3 regions of the Gordonia sp. BP-119 genome follow, and region 1 is predicted to be linked to each of the others. Evidence: predicted binding sites of a transcription regulator. Region 1 holds the regulator's gene; each other region holds the start of a gene.
The links. The regulator LexA, encoded in region 1, represses DNA repair genes until DNA is damaged. The targets are predictions, from matches to a motif close to CGAACANNTGTTCG.
Positions count from the first base shown of each region.

Region 2: ruvC (crossover junction endodeoxyribonuclease RuvC) is a predicted target of LexA. The motif match lies at 2,483-2,496, and genes of this name have one in related genera.
Region 3: JW364_RS10760 (HNH endonuclease signature motif containing protein) is a predicted target of LexA. The motif match lies at 2,479-2,492, and genes of this name have one in related genera.

Region 1 is NZ_JAFFZF010000028.1:42,755-47,815, reverse strand. It holds gene JW364_RS16185 (DeoR/GlpR family DNA-binding transcription regulator) at 1-600, opposite strand, end outside; gene JW364_RS16180 (phosphoenolpyruvate--protein phosphotransferase) at 750-2,459, shown strand; gene lexA (transcriptional repressor LexA) at 2,437-3,141, opposite strand; gene JW364_RS16170 (LysM peptidoglycan-binding domain-containing protein) at 3,367-3,903, shown strand; gene nrdR (transcriptional regulator NrdR) at 4,003-4,503, shown strand; gene hrpA (ATP-dependent RNA helicase HrpA) at 4,477-5,061, opposite strand, start outside.
Region 2 is NZ_JAFFZF010000037.1:34,956-40,016, reverse strand. It holds gene yajC (preprotein translocase subunit YajC) at 1-36, opposite strand, end outside; gene ruvB (Holliday junction branch migration DNA helicase RuvB) at 207-1,295, opposite strand; gene ruvA (Holliday junction branch migration protein RuvA) at 1,296-1,889, opposite strand; gene ruvC (crossover junction endodeoxyribonuclease RuvC) at 1,886-2,455, opposite strand; gene JW364_RS19015 (YebC/PmpR family DNA-binding transcriptional regulator) at 2,557-3,312, opposite strand; gene pdxT (pyridoxal 5'-phosphate synthase glutaminase subunit PdxT) at 3,469-4,089, opposite strand; gene JW364_RS19005 (acyl-CoA thioesterase II) at 4,086-4,940, opposite strand; gene JW364_RS19000 (LuxR C-terminal-related transcriptional regulator) at 5,004-5,061, opposite strand, start outside.
Region 3 is NZ_JAFFZF010000014.1:86,353-91,413, reverse strand. It holds gene JW364_RS10765 (diacylglycerol kinase) at 1-661, shown strand, start outside; gene JW364_RS10760 (HNH endonuclease signature motif containing protein) at 745-2,448, opposite strand; partial or broken gene JW364_RS24130 (hypothetical protein) at 2,960-3,010, opposite strand; gene ykgO (type B 50S ribosomal protein L36) at 3,123-3,245, opposite strand; gene JW364_RS10745 (glutamate--cysteine ligase) at 3,312-4,820, opposite strand; gene JW364_RS10740 (sterol carrier family protein) at 4,876-5,061, shown strand, end outside.

The DNA of each region.
Region 1 (5,061 bases):
GACCATCGCCGCCTTGACTGCGGCCTCGTCGGGGTCGGGTGTCGACAACCCGTGGGCCTCGCTCAGCCCGTTCGTCCCGATGAAAGCGGTGGTCACGCGCAGTCGGCGAAGCGCGTCCACGGTCTCGACGCCCACGGTCGCCTGGGTGAGACCGCGTACGCGTCCGCCGAGGGCGTGCAGACCGTCGGGATGGGTGCCCGCGAGCAGGCCGGCGATGGGCAGGCTGTTGGTGAACAGGGTGAGCCTCCGATCGGGTGCGGTCGCCTCGGCCGCACGGTAGGTGGTGGTGCCGGCGTCGAAGAGCACCGAACCGCCGTCGGGCGGCAGGAACCGGATGGCCGCGCGGCCGATCGCGGTCTTCTGCTCGATCTGGCTCGACTCCCGTTCGTCGATCCCGAGCTCGCCGAGGGTGCGCATGATCTCGGCGCGTACGGCGCCGCCGTGGACCCGCTGGAGATGTCCGGCGCGTTCCAGTACCGCGAGATCGCGTCGGACGGTCTCGCTGGTGACGTCGAATTTCTCGGCGAGCGCGGCCACGGATGCCCGCCCCGCGAGGCGCACCTCGTCGACGATCGCCTGTTGTCTCTCCTCGGCGTACACACGGCTCCGATCTCCGGTTTCGACCACCCCGCTTGTTGAGGCGTGTGGGATTGGATGTTGTAGTAATTGTGTTTACGCCTGTTTGTGTTGACAAGTCAAGCACTTTTTGTAACGGTGGTCACATCGATAGTCGAGTGAGAGGCAAGACGATGGCGCAGATCCTGACGGGAACCCCGGTGGTCGGCGGGTTGGCCCACGGTCCCGCGCTGTGGCCGGGCGAGCGACCCGACCACTCGCCGGAGAAGCTCGGCGTCGGTGTGGAGATCGCCGAGGAACGGCGCGCCGACGAGGTCACGCGCTTCGCCACCGCGTCCGGCGCCGTCGCCGCGCGGCTGCGCACGCGCGCGTCGCAGAACACCGGGGTGACGGCCGAGGTGCTCGCCGCGACGGCGGGCCTGGCCGAGGACCGCGGCTGGATCGGTGCCGCGACCGCGCTCATCGGCAAGGGCGCTCCCGCCGAGGCCGCTGCCGTCGCGGCCACCGAACAGTTCGCGGCGGTGTTCACCAAACTCGGCGGACTGATGGCCGAGCGGGTCACCGATCTCAACGACGTGCGCGACCGGGTCCTCGCCGAACTGCTCGGCCTACCCGAACCCGGTGTGCCCACCCCGGAGGTGCCGTCGGTCCTGCTCGCCGACGACCTCGCGCCCGCCGACACCGCGGGCCTCGACCCCACGAGCACCATCGCCCTCGTCACCCGCCTCGGCGGACCGACCAGCCACACCGCGATCATCGCGCGCCAGCTGGGGATCCCGTGCGTGGTGGCGGTGGCCGACCTGGATGAGATCGAGCCCGGCACAACCGTTCTCGTCGACGGCAGCACCGGGCGGATCGAGGTGGAGCCCGATGTCGAGGCGGCCCGGGCTCGCGTCGACGAGGATCGGCGTCATGCCGCACTCGTCGCCGGCTGGACCGGTCCGGGGCAGACCGCCGACGGGGTGGCCGTGGCGGTGCTCGCCAACGTCGCCGACGGGTCGTCGGCACGCGCCGCGGCCGGGTACCCCGTCGAGGGCGTCGGGCTCTTCCGCACCGAACTCGCGTTCCTCGAGCGTGCCGACGAACCGTCGGTGGACGAGCAGGCCGCGATCTACCGGGAGGTGCTCGATGCGTTCGACGGGCAGAAGGTGGTCATCCGCACCCTCGACGCCGGGTCCGACAAACCGCTCCGGTTCGTGACCCATCCCGACGAATCGAACCCAGCGCTCGGCGTGCGGGGCGATCGGATCGCGCTGGCGCACCCCGAGATCCGCGCGCATCAGCTCGACGCGATCGCGCAGGCCGCGTCGGGGTCGGCCGTCGCGCCGTGGGTCATGGCGCCGATGATCGCCTCGCCGGCGGAGGCGCGCACGTTCGCCGCCGAGGTCCGCGGCCGTGGTCTGGTCGCCGGGGTGATGATCGAGGTGCCCGCGGCGGCGATCCTGGGCGAAGCCGTCCTCGCCGAGGTGGACTTCGTGTCCATCGGCACCAACGATCTGACCCAGTACACGATGGCGGCCGACCGGATGTCGGCCGATCTCGCCGGACTGACCGACCCGTGGCAACCGGCGGTGTTGAGCCTCATCGCGGGTGTCGCGGAAGCGGGCGCACGTCAGGGAAAGCCGGTCGGGGTGTGCGGCGAGGCCGCCGCCGATCCGAACCTCGCCTGCGTGCTCGTCGGTCTCGGGGTCACCTCGCTGTCCAGCGCGCCGGCTGCTGCCGCGGCCGTGGGGGCCCGGCTCGGCGAGGTGTCCGCACCGGACTGCCGGGCCGCCGCCGAGGCCGCCCTGGCCACCTCGGATCCCGCCGCGGCGCGCGAGGCTGCCGCGGCGGTGCTCGACGGTTCGGTCGGTGGAGAGGTCAGACTCGCCGCATCACGGTGACGACCTTGCCGAGGATGACGGCATCGTTGCCCGGGATCGGATCGAACAGTTCGTTGTGCGGCATGAGCCAGACGTTGGGGCCCTGACGCTTGAAGGTCTTCACGGTGGCCTCGCCGTCGATCATGGCCGCGACGATGTCGCCGTTGTCGGCGACGTTCTGCTGCCGGACCACGACCCAGTCGCCGTCGCAGATCGCGGCGTCGATCATCGACTCGCCGACGACGCGCAACAGGAAGAGCGATCCCTCGCCGACCAGCTCACGGGGCAGCGGGAAGACGTCCTCGACGGCCTCCTCGGCCAGGATCGGACCGCCGGCCGCGATACGGCCGAGAACCGGCACGAAGGTCGGCTCGGGCAGCTGACCGGCCGACGGGGTGTCCGGCGACGGGGTGTCACTCGGGGCGATGTTGACCGCACGGGGACGGTTCGCGTCGCGCTTGAGCAGCCCCTTGCGTTCCAGCGTCCGCAACTGATGGGCCACCGACGACGTCGAGGCCAGGCCGACCTCGTCGCCGATCTCCCGGATGCTCGGCGGATAACCGCGCTCGCGCACCGAGCGGCGGATCACCTCCAGGACCCCGGCCTGTCGCGGGGTGAGTGAGGCCTCGGCGGCGGCGGCGTCGAACGGGGCCTCGTCGTCGGCGCCCTGCGCTCGGCCGCGCCTATCGCCGGTGTCACTCATGTTCGGTTCCTCTCGTCTTCGGAACGTGCTGGTAGATGGCTTGCACCGGGTCCGAGCCTAGCCGAGTGCGACCGGCACCTCAAACATTTGTTCGATGTGTCGCGAGACTTTGTCGGGACGTCGTGCTACAAATTCGAACATCAGTGCATCGAACATCTGATCGATGTTCGAACACCGACCGTCACACCCCGCACGATCCCAGACACCCGAACACCGGAGGGCACCATGCGCACCGCCACTCTCGTCGCTCCCGTCCGCACCGACCGTCCCGACGCTGTCCGGCCCCCCACCGACCGCGCCGATGGGGTCCGGACGCGCGCCCCGCTGTCCGACGGCGGCCGCCCGGTAGACAACCGGCCGGCCGGCACCCGACCGCGGGGTGCGTCGCCGGTGACCCCGCGGGTCGGCGGCACCCACTGTGGCTCTCCGGTCGGGGTGCGCGGGCGTGGCCCGGTCGGACCCGACGCGGCGGTGTTCCGTCGCCGCCGCACCGCGGTCGCGCTCCTCGCCGGCGTCGGGCTGGCGTTCGTCGTGTGGGTGTTCGGTGTCGTCGGCCAGAACTACTCGGACTCGCTGACCCCGTCCGTCGTGAGTGCCGAGGTCGTCCATGTGCGCTCGGGGGACTCGCTCAGCTCGATCGCCGGCCGGGTGGCACCCGAGATGCCGCGCGAGGTCGTGATCGACGAGATCGTCGCGATGAACGATCTCGGCTCGAGCGCGCTGCAGGTGGGCCAGCCCCTGCTCACCCCCCGGTACCGCTGAGGCCGGACGGTATCCTCGATGTCACAGGGGCCGGCCGACAAGCGGCGGGGCGCACGCTTCGGGTGCGTTCCAGCGTCCCGCGACCTGCGTGAGGACACGATGCGCTGCCCCTTCTGCAAGAACGACGACACCAAGGTCATCGACTCGCGTGTCGCAGATGAAGGGCAGGCCATCCGCCGCCGTCGCTCCTGTGTGGAGTGCGGTCGCCGGTTCTCGACCGTGGAGAGCGCCGTGCTCGCGGTGGTCAAACGCAACGGCGTGACCGAACCGTTCAGCCGGGAGAAGGTCATGCGCGGCGTGCGGCGAGCCTGTCAGGGCCGCCACGTCGCCGAGGACGCACTCGCGCAACTCGCCCAGCAGGTCGAGGACACGGTGCGCGCCAGTGGATCGGCCGAGATCCCCAGCAACGAGGTCGGACTCGCCATCCTGGGCCCGCTCCGCGATCTCGACGAGGTGGCGTATCTGCGTTTCGCCTCGGTGTACCGGTCGTTCGACTCGGTGGAGGACTTCCAGCGTGAGATCGACGACCTGAAGGCGGCATCGGGTTCCGGGAGCGCGCTCGCCGAACCCGTGTCAGCCGAGTCGGTCCAGAGCTCGTAGGACCCGTTTCTCCGACACCGGGAACGCGGTACCGAGACGCTGGGCGAACAGCCCCACGCGCAACTCCTCGACGAGCCACTGTGCTTCGTCGTCGACCGCCGCCCGCCGGTGCTCGGGTACCTGTTCGAGACGCTGGGTCCACCGTTCGACGACGCGATCGACGGCGGCCACCCCGGCCAGGTCGCGTGCCGCGGATGCGGGTAGTGCCTCCAGACGTGCCTGCGCGCCGTCGAGATAGCGCGGCAGATTCTCCAGGTGGCGTCGCGCGGTGGCCGCCACGAATCCGTCGAACACGAGGTGGGCGACCTGTTCGGCGACGTCGTCGGCAGCCAGCGAACCGGCGTGCCGGTCGATCGCCGCCCGCAGCGGGGCCATCCGTTCGAGGGCCGCGACGGCCAGCGAGAAGTAGTCCGGTGCGGCCGCGGCGACCCGTGGCCGGATCTGTTCGAGCAGCGCCGAGAAGGACTGCGGTGAGCGAACCGCGGCGAGCTCTGCGTCGTCGATGTCGGCGACCGTGTCCCGGGTCGCCCGGCGGGTGCAGTCGGCGAGCAGTGCCTC
Region 2 (5,061 bases), on a different contig from region 1:
CAGGGCGAGCAGAAGCGGGAAGAGCAGAGCGTCCATGAGTGCGAGTCAGTCCTTTGGGTATCAGTGGGTACGGCGTGAGCGAGCGGCCTGTCCGGACAAATCCGGGCAGCATCAGCTCAGCTGTGCTCCACACAGTGTGCCACGTCTTGCGCGGAGCTCATCCCCGCAGGTGGTGCCGGTGTCCTCGACGGTCGTCGAAGATCCGGCTAGAGGTCGTCGAACAGCGTGTCGGCCGCCACGTCACGGGGACGCACCCCGAAGGTGGCGTTCATCGCACCGGCGGGCGGGGTGAGTCCGAGATGATGCCAGGCGGCGGCAGTGGCCACCCGCCCGCGCGGCGTCCGCGCGATCATGCCCGCGCGCACCAAGAACGGCTCGCAGACCTCCTCCACGGTCGCCGGTTCCTCGCCGACGGCCACGGCCAGCGTGGACACCCCGACCGGCCCCCCGCCGAAGGCGCGGATCAGGGCGTCGAGGACGGCTCGGTCCAGACGGTCGAAGCCGAGTTCGTCGACGTCGTAGACCGCGAGCGCCGCGCGGGCGACGTCCACGGTGATCGACCCGTCTCCCCTTACCTCGGCGTAGTCGCGGACCCGGCGGAGCAGCCGGTTCGCGATGCGGGGCGTGCCCCGCGACCGGCGCGCGATCTCGCCCGAGGCGTCGCCGCGGAGTTCCATGCCCAGAATCCCGGCCGAGCGGTGCAGCACCCGGACGAGTTCGTCGGGCTCGTAGAACTCCATGTGCGCGGTGAACCCGAACCGGTCGCGCAGCGGGCCGGTCAGCGACCCCGACCGTGTTGTCGCCCCGACCAGCGTGAACGGCGCGACGTCGAGCGGAATCGAAGTCGCTCCCGGGCCCTTGCCGACCACGACGTCGACGCGGAAGTCCTCCATCGCGAGGTACAGCATCTCCTCGGCCGGGCGCGCGATGCGATGGATCTCGTCGATGAACAGCACGTCGCCCTCGACGAGGTTCGACAGCATGGCCGCGAGGTCGCCGGCGCGCTCGAGTGCCGGACCAGAGGTCACCCGGATGGCGGCGCCCATCTCCGAGGCGATGATCATGGCCAGCGACGTCTTGCCGAGCCCGGGCGGTCCCGACAGCAGGATGTGGTCGGGGGTGCCACCGCGGCCCTTGGCCCCGTGCAGGACCAGTTCGAGCTGTTCGCAGACCCGCGGCTGGCCGATGAAATCAGCGAGTGACCGGGGACGGAGACCGGCGTCGAGGTCGCCGTCGGAGCGCACCGGCATCGCGCTCACGTCCCGGTCGTCGACGTCGTCCGGATCGCCGCCCATCTACGACGCCTTGCCGAGCAGTGACAGCGAGTGACGCAGCGCGGTGGACGCATCGGCGTCGGGATTCTCGGCCAGTACCGCCGTGACCGCCTTCTCCGCCGGACCGGCGGTGAACCCGAGCCCGACGAGCGCCTCGGCGACCTGCTCGCGAATACCGCCGACGACGGTCACACCGGTCGACGCCTCGCCCGTGGGCCGGTCCACCTTGTCCCGCAGTTCGACGCACAGCCGTTCGGCCACGCGTTTGCCGATGCCGGGTACCGAGGTCAGTGACTTGGTGTCCGATTCGGCGAGCGCGCGTCGCAACGCATCCGGCTCGAGGACTGCGAGGGTCGCCATCGCGAGTCGCGGGCCGACGCCGGTGACCGTCTGCAGCAGCGCGAACAGCGCACGGGCGTCGGGTTCGGTGAAGCCGTAGAGCGTCATGGAGTCCTCGCGGACGATCATCGAGGTCAGCAGCGTCGCCTCGTCGCCGCGGCGCAGCCGGGACAGCGTCGCGGGCGTCGCCAGCACGCGGTATCCCACTCCCCCGCAGTCGATCACGGCGTGGTCGAGCGCGATCTCGAGCACCGGTCCGCGGACTGACGCGATCATGCGCGACTCCCTTCTCGTGCCTGGGCCACCCGCGCGCGGTGCCGCGCCGCGGCCGCGTCGGCCTGCTTCTGTGCGGCTGCCATCCGCTCCATCATGGGTCCGCGCCAGCAGTGACAGATCGCCAGCGCGAGCGCATCTGCGGCGTCGGCGGGACGCGGCTTTGTCTGCATGCCGAGAATCCGGGTGACCATCGCGGTGACCTGGGATTTGTCGGCTCGTCCGCTGCCGGTCACCGCCGCCTTCACCTCCGACGGGGTGTGGAAGCGCACCGGGACGTCGCGCTGGGACGCCGCGAGCGCGATGACGCCGCCGGCCTGCGCGGTCCCCATCGCCGTGGACACCTGGTTCTGCGCGAAGACCCGTTCGATGGCCACCACGTCGGGCTGGTGCACATCGAGCCAGTGACACGCCGAGGTGTAGATCGCGAGCAGTCGCTCGGCGAGTTCCATGTCGCTCGGGGTGCGCACGACGTCCACGTCGAGTGCGGTCACCGTCCGCCCCCGACCCGACTCGACCAGCGCGATACCGCACCGGGTCAGACCCGGATCGACGCCCATGACGCGCACTCGTACCCTCCCAGGCATGGTGATCTGCGAACAGTTGTTCGAGATCTTATCGGGGAGGACGGACAAGTCCGGTGATCAACACACCGGAGAGGAGGCGGCTGTCAGTCGTTCTCGAGTTCGGCGAGGACCTCGTCGCTGATGTCGACGTTGCTGTAGACGTTCTGGACGTCGTCGGAGTCCTCGAGGGCGTCGATCAGCTTGAACACCTTGCGTGCGCCGTCGGCGTCCACCGCGACCTCGACCGACGCGCGGAAGCTGGCCTCGGCGGAGTCGTAGTCGATCCCGGCCTCCTGCAGCGCGCTGCGGACGGCGATGAGATCGCTTGGCTCGCTGACGATCTCGAAGGACTCGCCGAGATCGGTGACCTCTTCGGCGCCCGCGTCGAGCACGGCCATCAGGACGTCGTCCTCGGTCTGTCCGTTCTTCTCCAGCGTCACCACGCCCTTGCGGGTGAACAGGTAGGAGACCGAACCCGGGTCGGCCATGTTGCCGCCGTTGCGCGTCATCGCGGTCCGGACCTCGCCGGCCGCACGGTTGCGGTTGTCGGTGAGGCATTCGATGAGCACGGCGACGCCGTTGGGCCCGTAGCCCTCGTACATGATGGTCTGCCAGTCCGCGCCGCCGGCCTCTTCACCACCGCCGCGCTTGCGTGCGCGTTCGATGTTGTCGTTGGGGACCGAGGACTTCTTCGCCTTCTGGATCGCGTCGAACAGTGTGGGGTTACCCGCCGGGTCACCGCCGCCGGTCCGCGCCGCCACCTCGATGTTCTTGATGAGCTTGGCGAACATCTTGCCGCGCTTGGCGTCGATGGCCGCCTTCTTGTGCTTGGTGGTGGCCCATTTGGAGTGGCCGCTCATGTCCGTCGATTCCTTTCCCGGCGCCGGCACGTGCGGCGGGCCGTGGCCCGCATCCGGCGCACTCCTACCTGTATCCGGTCGCCCTGTTGGTGGTGCGCCCTGTTGGGTTGTTCCCGGCGTGCCGGGCTCGTGGTCTACCGCTGGTTCGGCACGATCTTACCGACGCACCATCTCCACGAAGTATTCATGTACGCGCCGGTCGCCGGTCACCTCCGGGTGGAACGACGTCGCGAGCACGTTCCCCTGACGCACCGCGACGATCCGCCCGGCCGCCGGGCCGCCGGGAACACGCGCCAGGACCTCGACCTCCGGGGCGACGGACTCGACCCACGGCGCCCGGATGAACACCGCGCGCATCGGCGCGGCGCCCTCGGCGTCGGTGATCCCGGTGAACTCCAGGTCGGTCTCGAAACTCTCCACCTGACGCCCGAATGCGTTGCGCCGCACCGTGACATCGAGGGCGTCCAGATGCCGTGCGTCGGGCCGGGTGTCGAGGATCGTGGAGGCGAGCATGATCATGCCCGCGCACGACCCGTACGCCGGGAGGCCGTCGGACAGCTTGTCCACCAGCGGGTCGAACAGGTCGAAGATGCCGAGCAGTTTGCTCATCGTCGTCGATTCACCGCCGGGGATGACGATTCCGTCGACCTCGTCGAGTTCGGCCGGGCGTCGCACCGCCACGGCGTCGGCGCCGGCCGCCTCGAGCGCGAAGACGTGCTCGCGCACATCGCCCTGCAGTGCCAGAACCCCGATCCGCGGCCGGTTCCCTTCGCTCACCGATCGGTCCGGGCGTGCTGGTCGTCGGGCATCACGCGGCCGGTGCGCGCCAGCCCCTCCTGGGTGACCGCCGCGACCAGGCGGCCCTGTCGATCGAAGATCCGTCCCTGGGTCAGGGCGCGACCACCGCCCGCCGACGGCGACGTCTGGTCGTAGAGGAGCCAGTCGTCCGCGCGGAACGGCCGCATGAACCACATCGCATGGTCGAGCGAGGCGACCTGCGGATTGGATTCGGGGTGGGGCACACGCGAGGACCCGAGCAGGGTCATGTCGCTCATGTAGGCCAGCGTGCCGACGTGGAAGACGGTGTCGTCGGGCAGCCGATGGCGGTAGCGGAACCAGACTCGTTGTTGCGCAGCGAAATACGACGATGTGACCATCTTCTCCGGGGGCACGATGCGCAGATCGAAGTTGCGCCACTCCTTGAACACCGCGCGCTCTTCCTCGGCCAGCTCGTCGAGGCGGTCGGTGAGCTCGTCCGGTTGCGGGGCCGGCGGCATCCGGTCCTGGTGCTCGTAGCCCTGGTCGGTGCGCACGTGGAACGACGCCGACATGGTGAAGATGGCCTCGCCGTTCTGGATGCCGGTCACCCGCCGGGTGACGAACGACCGTCCGTCGCGTATGCGGTCGACGAGGAACACCGCCGGACGATCCGGGTCACCGGGACGCAGGAAGTAACCGTGGAGGGAATGGACGTCGAACTCGTCGGACACCGTGCGGGTCGCCGACATCAGGGCCTGACCGGCGACCTGGCCGCCGAAGGTGCGCTGCAGGTGACTCGGGAACGCACCGCCGCGGTAGATGTCGGTCTCGATCTGTTCGACCTGGAGTATGTCCTCGATGGCTGCCACGCAGACCAGTATCGCGCACGGCGCCGGTGGGCACTCCCCTGCCCGCCGAAGCGCGGCCGGCGATCAGAGTTCGTCGAGGGTCATGATCCCGTCCTGGATGGCCCTGGCGACCAGCGATGCC
Region 3 (5,061 bases), on a different contig from region 1:
CCCGGGTTTCGCGAATGACGCACTGCCGCTGGCGATGACGAGTCTCTCCCAGCGCATCGACGAGATCCGCTGCCAGGAGATCGCCGACTACTCGACCTACTATCAGCCCGTCGTCATGCGTGACCTGTTCGGCTTCGGGCAGCCCCTGGACGCCACGCCGCTGCTGTTCGCACCGGGCATCCTGTCGATGGGGTGGGGGAGTGTCGTGCGACAGATCGCCGCCGGACTTGACCTCGTGCTCGACGAGCCGCTCGTGGAACGCGTCGAGCGGGTCGAGGCGGACCGCGACTACTCGACGGTGTCCGTCGAGATCCCGAAGGGCACGATGGCCGCGGTCCGGTTCGAGGTCGCCGGTCAGGTCGACGGCGTGGATCGCATTGTGCTGGAGCACTATACGCGCACCCACCCCGACCAGTGCCCGGACTGGCCGACCCCGAACGAGGGCGACGGCTGCTACCGCATCGCCATCTCCGGCGAACCGGAGATGACGGTCGAGTTCGGGCACCACGGTGAGAACGGCGACCACAACGTGTCCGGGATGATCGTCACCGCGATGCGACTGGTCAATTCCGTTGCGGCGGTGGTCGATGCGAAACCCGGCCTGGTCACCGCGCTCGACCTCCCGCTCGTGACGGGTCGGGGGTTGTTCGCGCAGAAGTAGCCGATGCGCCGGAACCAACACGGCCTATCTGTGCGGCCGCCGTCGACTCACCGTCGGCGCTGAGTTGGCGAGCAGCGCTGCGATCACGCGTGATCGGTGAGTATGCGCGCGAGTGCTGCTTCGACCGGGGTCAGCGGTGGGGTGGTGAGGTGCTCCGGCGGTGTTCGCGGATGGACGAGTTGTCGGTAGGCGAGTTCGAGGCGCCGGCCGCGGTCGCCGTAGCCGACGGCGTCGGGGCGCCCGCTGCTCCCTGAGGAGCGCCCGGAGCTTGCGGAGGGCGCGTCACGAAGGGTTGGGCGCGACTCATCGCCGGGCCTGGTGGCAGGTCCGTGGATCTCGTTGCGCACGGTGTTCAGGTGTTGTGCGAACCGCCGGGGTATGTCGGGTCGGCGGTTGAGGTGTTCGGGGTTGGGTGGTGCGCCGGGTTCGGCGTTCAATCGCCAGAGGCAGCGGCCTTCGTCGGGTCCGGATCGGGCGATGCGGGTGGTGTATTGGCCGGTTTGGTCGCCGACCATGCGGTTGTGGCGTGGGCAGGCGGGTGCGAGGTCGTCGATGTCGGTGAGTCCGCCCTTGGCCCAGTCTCGTTCGGCGTGATGAAGCTCGATGTGTGTGGCGGGTTGATCGCACCCGGGTGCCGAACACACTTCCCCGTCGGGACGGGCGAAGGAGACCAGGCGTTGTTCGCGGGTGGCGAGGCGTTTGCCCCGTCCGAAGTGCAGGGGGACGGTGGTGGCGTCTTTGAAGATGGCCAACCACGGCTGGACGTCACCGGCCATCGCGATCAAGTCCCGGATGGGTAGCAGGGTGCCGGTGGCGGTGGTGGCGAGTCCGGCTTCGCGGATGAGGTCGTTGAGGTCGGCTTTGATGATCAGTTGGACGGGCAGGCCTCGGTGCGAGGTGCCCAGTGTTCCGTCGGCGAAGCCGGCGGCCAGTGCGGCGTCGAGCGCGTCGTGATTCGTCTGGGCGAGAGTGCGTCCGTCGCGGTCGGCTGCGGCGGTCAGGGCGTCGGGGTCGGCGGTGCCGGCCGGGCCTTGGGGCGAGTGGGGGTCGTCGGGGTTGTTGAGTCCGGGTTTGCCCCACACGGCGAACATCATGGTGAGCCGGGCGGCGAGTGCGGGGGTCAGGGTGCCGGAGATTTTGGCGGTGCCGTCGGCGCGTTGTCGGCCGATCCACAGGCCGCGGCGTCGTTTCTGGTCGGTGTCGTCTGACAGTGTGCCGTCGGGGTCGAGGTGGGCAAGCAGCCGCGCACCGAGCTGGGTGATCTCGGCGGGGGTGTGAGCTTCGGCGATCTCGGCCATCTGTCGTTCGGCGGCGACCTTGATGTCGTGGTCGATGGTGCCCGGGATGCGGTCGAGGACGTCGAGGGTGGCTTGTACGTGGGCGGTGCCGACTGCGCCTTGTGCGAAAGCTTCGGCGAGGCAGGGGTATTCGGGTGGGAGGACCTCGCCGCCGAGGCTGGTCCGGTGGGCGGTGGCGTCCATCTGCTTACGACGACGCATCGGGTTCGACACCCGCAGCCGGTGGGTCATGAACTGCATGAGGGTGCGGCAGCCGGCCTTGCGTGGCAGATCACGAGCCACGGCCTGATCGATCTGCCGGTCACCGGCAACGGTCAACCGCGCAATGGCACGTTCGGTGGCAGAGGCGACGTCGATCAGTTCTTCGTCGGTGCACGAGGACAAGTCGACGGTCTGTAGTTCGTCGAGGTTCGCGTGTAGTTCGGCGACGAGTTTGGCCGCGCGAGACACGGGCGAACCGTGGTCGGCGAGTGGTGTGGTGCTGGGCATGACGGTCACCTCCCCCGAGAACCGTTGCTGCGAATGTACGTTCGAGTGTACACGAGTTCGGCAGGTCTGACCACGAAAACAATTGCCCGGCAATGTGAATCAGATTCATTGTGCTGCGGGAGCTTGTCGGTGGCGACCGGTAGGATTCGGCGGGGCGATGAGTATTGTCGGTTGGGTCAGCGAACACGATCACCACGACGGCAGCCCGCGTGCCTCGAGTTGCGCACGCAGTCGCTCCCGGCAAGTGTAGCGACTCGGCATGGGCGAGACGAGCGAGAACCCTTGTGCTCCAGTCTCCCTCGAGACCATACCGACGGTTGTAACCGGACAGGACCTCGTCGTAGGCCTCGACGTGGGAGTCCGCAGACTCGGCGTCGTAGGTCTCGTGGTGGAGAACCGCCGCTTGGGGCAGGCGGGGTTTGATACCCGCGGGCTCGGTCGGATCGGGTCGTCCGATCGCCAGACCGAAGGTCGCGACCGCATGGTCGGGTAGGCCGAGTTCGTCGGCCACCGCCAGGGGGTGGTTGCGGATCGACCCGACGAACACCGTTCCGAATTCCAGGGATTCGGCGGCGACGACCGCGTTCTGGGCGGCGAGCGCGGTGTCGACGAAACCGACGATCGTGGATTCGAGGTTGCCGGTGCCCGCGGGCGGGGCCGCCGCCCGACGGCGATCAGCCCTGGCGCGCCTTGAATCTGGGGTTGCCCTTGTTGATCACATAGATGCGCCCCTTGCGCTTGACCACTTGTGAGCCGGGTTGGTTCTTCAACGACCGGATGGATGCACGGACCTTCAACGGAGCCTCCTTAATGGAAATTGTTTCCATTAAAGCAAGGTCCGTTGCCGAACGCCGAGGCGGGTGTCAGACCTCCCAGGTGTGCACCGGCTCGCCCTCGTGCATCTGGGTCACGTAGTCGCGGAGCATCCCGTGCAGCGCCTGTGTCCGGCTCTCACCCGCGCGTTCGCGGACTGCGACCGCATGGCGTTGCCAGACCGACCCGGTCTGGCGGGAGATGCAGCGTCCCTCGATGACCGACAGGTAGCGCTTGCGGGCCTTGTCGGAGACGCCGAACCGGCGCAGCCCGTCTTCGGCGAGCGCCAGAAGTCGGCGCAGGACGAGTTCGTCGGGTCGCACCCAGCCGACGTCGGGCCAGTAGAGCTGCGACTCCATGCCGGTGCGGGCGCCGGACTGCAGGTTCTCGGCGGCGGCGTTGAAGGACATCCGCGACCACAGCGGACGGTCGGACTCGACGAGGCCTCGGACGACGCCGTAGTAGAAGGCGGCGTTGGCCATCGTGTCGACGACCGTGGGACCGGCGGGCAGCACGCGGTTCTCGACGCGCAGGTGGGCCTGTCCCTCGTGGATGTCGTAGACCGGACGGTTCCAGCGGTAGACGGTCCCGTTGTGCAGACGCAGTTCGTCGAGGGTGGGGATGCGTCCGTCGTCGAGCTCGGCGAGCGGGTCGGTGTCGGTGCAGACGGGGAGGAGCGCGGGGAAATAGCGCGTGTTCTCCTCGAAGAGGTCGAAGATCGTGTTGATCCACCGCTCTCCGAACCACACTCGCGGCCGGACACCCTGGTTCTTCAGCTCCAGCGGCCGGGTGTCGGTGGCCTGTTCGAAGACCGGGATGCGGCTCTCGTGCCACAACGCGGTCTCGGCGAGGAAGGGCGAGTTCCCGGCCAGGGCGACCTGCACCCCGGCGATGGCCTGTGCCGCATTCCAGTGCGAGGCGAAGTCTTCCGGCGCCACCCGCAAGTGAAGCTGTAGTGAGGTGCAGGCCGCCTCGGGCAGGATCGAATCGGTCGAGGTGCGCAGGTGCTCGGTGTGGTGTCCATCGGTCAGCGGGACGCCGGTGATGTCGATCTCGAGATCCTCGCCGCGGGCGGCGAAGATCTGCTCGTTCAGCAGGTCGTAGCGCGGGTTCGCCGAGATCCAGTGATGCGCGAAGTGTTCGGACTTCAGTGTCGGCAACATGCCGATCATGACCAGGTGGCTCGACGTCTGTGCGGCCCGCTGCTCGGCCCGGTTGAGCGACGTCCGCAACGCCTGCTCGAGCGAGATCGTATCGTCGGTCGTGAACGGTCGCGGCGAGACGTTGATCTCGATGTTGAACTGGCCGAGTTCGGTCTGATAGTCCGGATCGGCGATCGCCTCGAGGACGGCGGCGTTCGCCATCGCGGGTTGCATGTCCTCGTCGACGAGGTTCAGTTCGACCTCCATGCCGAGCAACGGCTTCGGCGGACGGCCCTGATCGGTGAACAGCCCGTCGGCGAGCATCCGCGCGATCGCTTCCGTGCCGCGACCCACCTGACGCCGGAAACGAACCCGGTCCTCGCCGGTGAACTGCTGTTTGGACACCTCGGCTCCCATGCGGTCAATACTGCCCGATCCGCATCGGCGCGAACCCCCTTGCGAAGATGGCCGGGTGCCACCACGCAGGAGAGTGGACCCCGCCGAGGTCCGGGCCGCGGTGCTGGCCGTCTCGGACTGGCTCGTCGACCCGACCGTGCCGACCCCGGGACGCGCCGCCCTCGCCGACGCCGTCCGTCGATCGGCCCGGACACTCGAGCAGCTCGCCCCCGGGAACTCGGTCGAGGTCCGGATGCCCCCG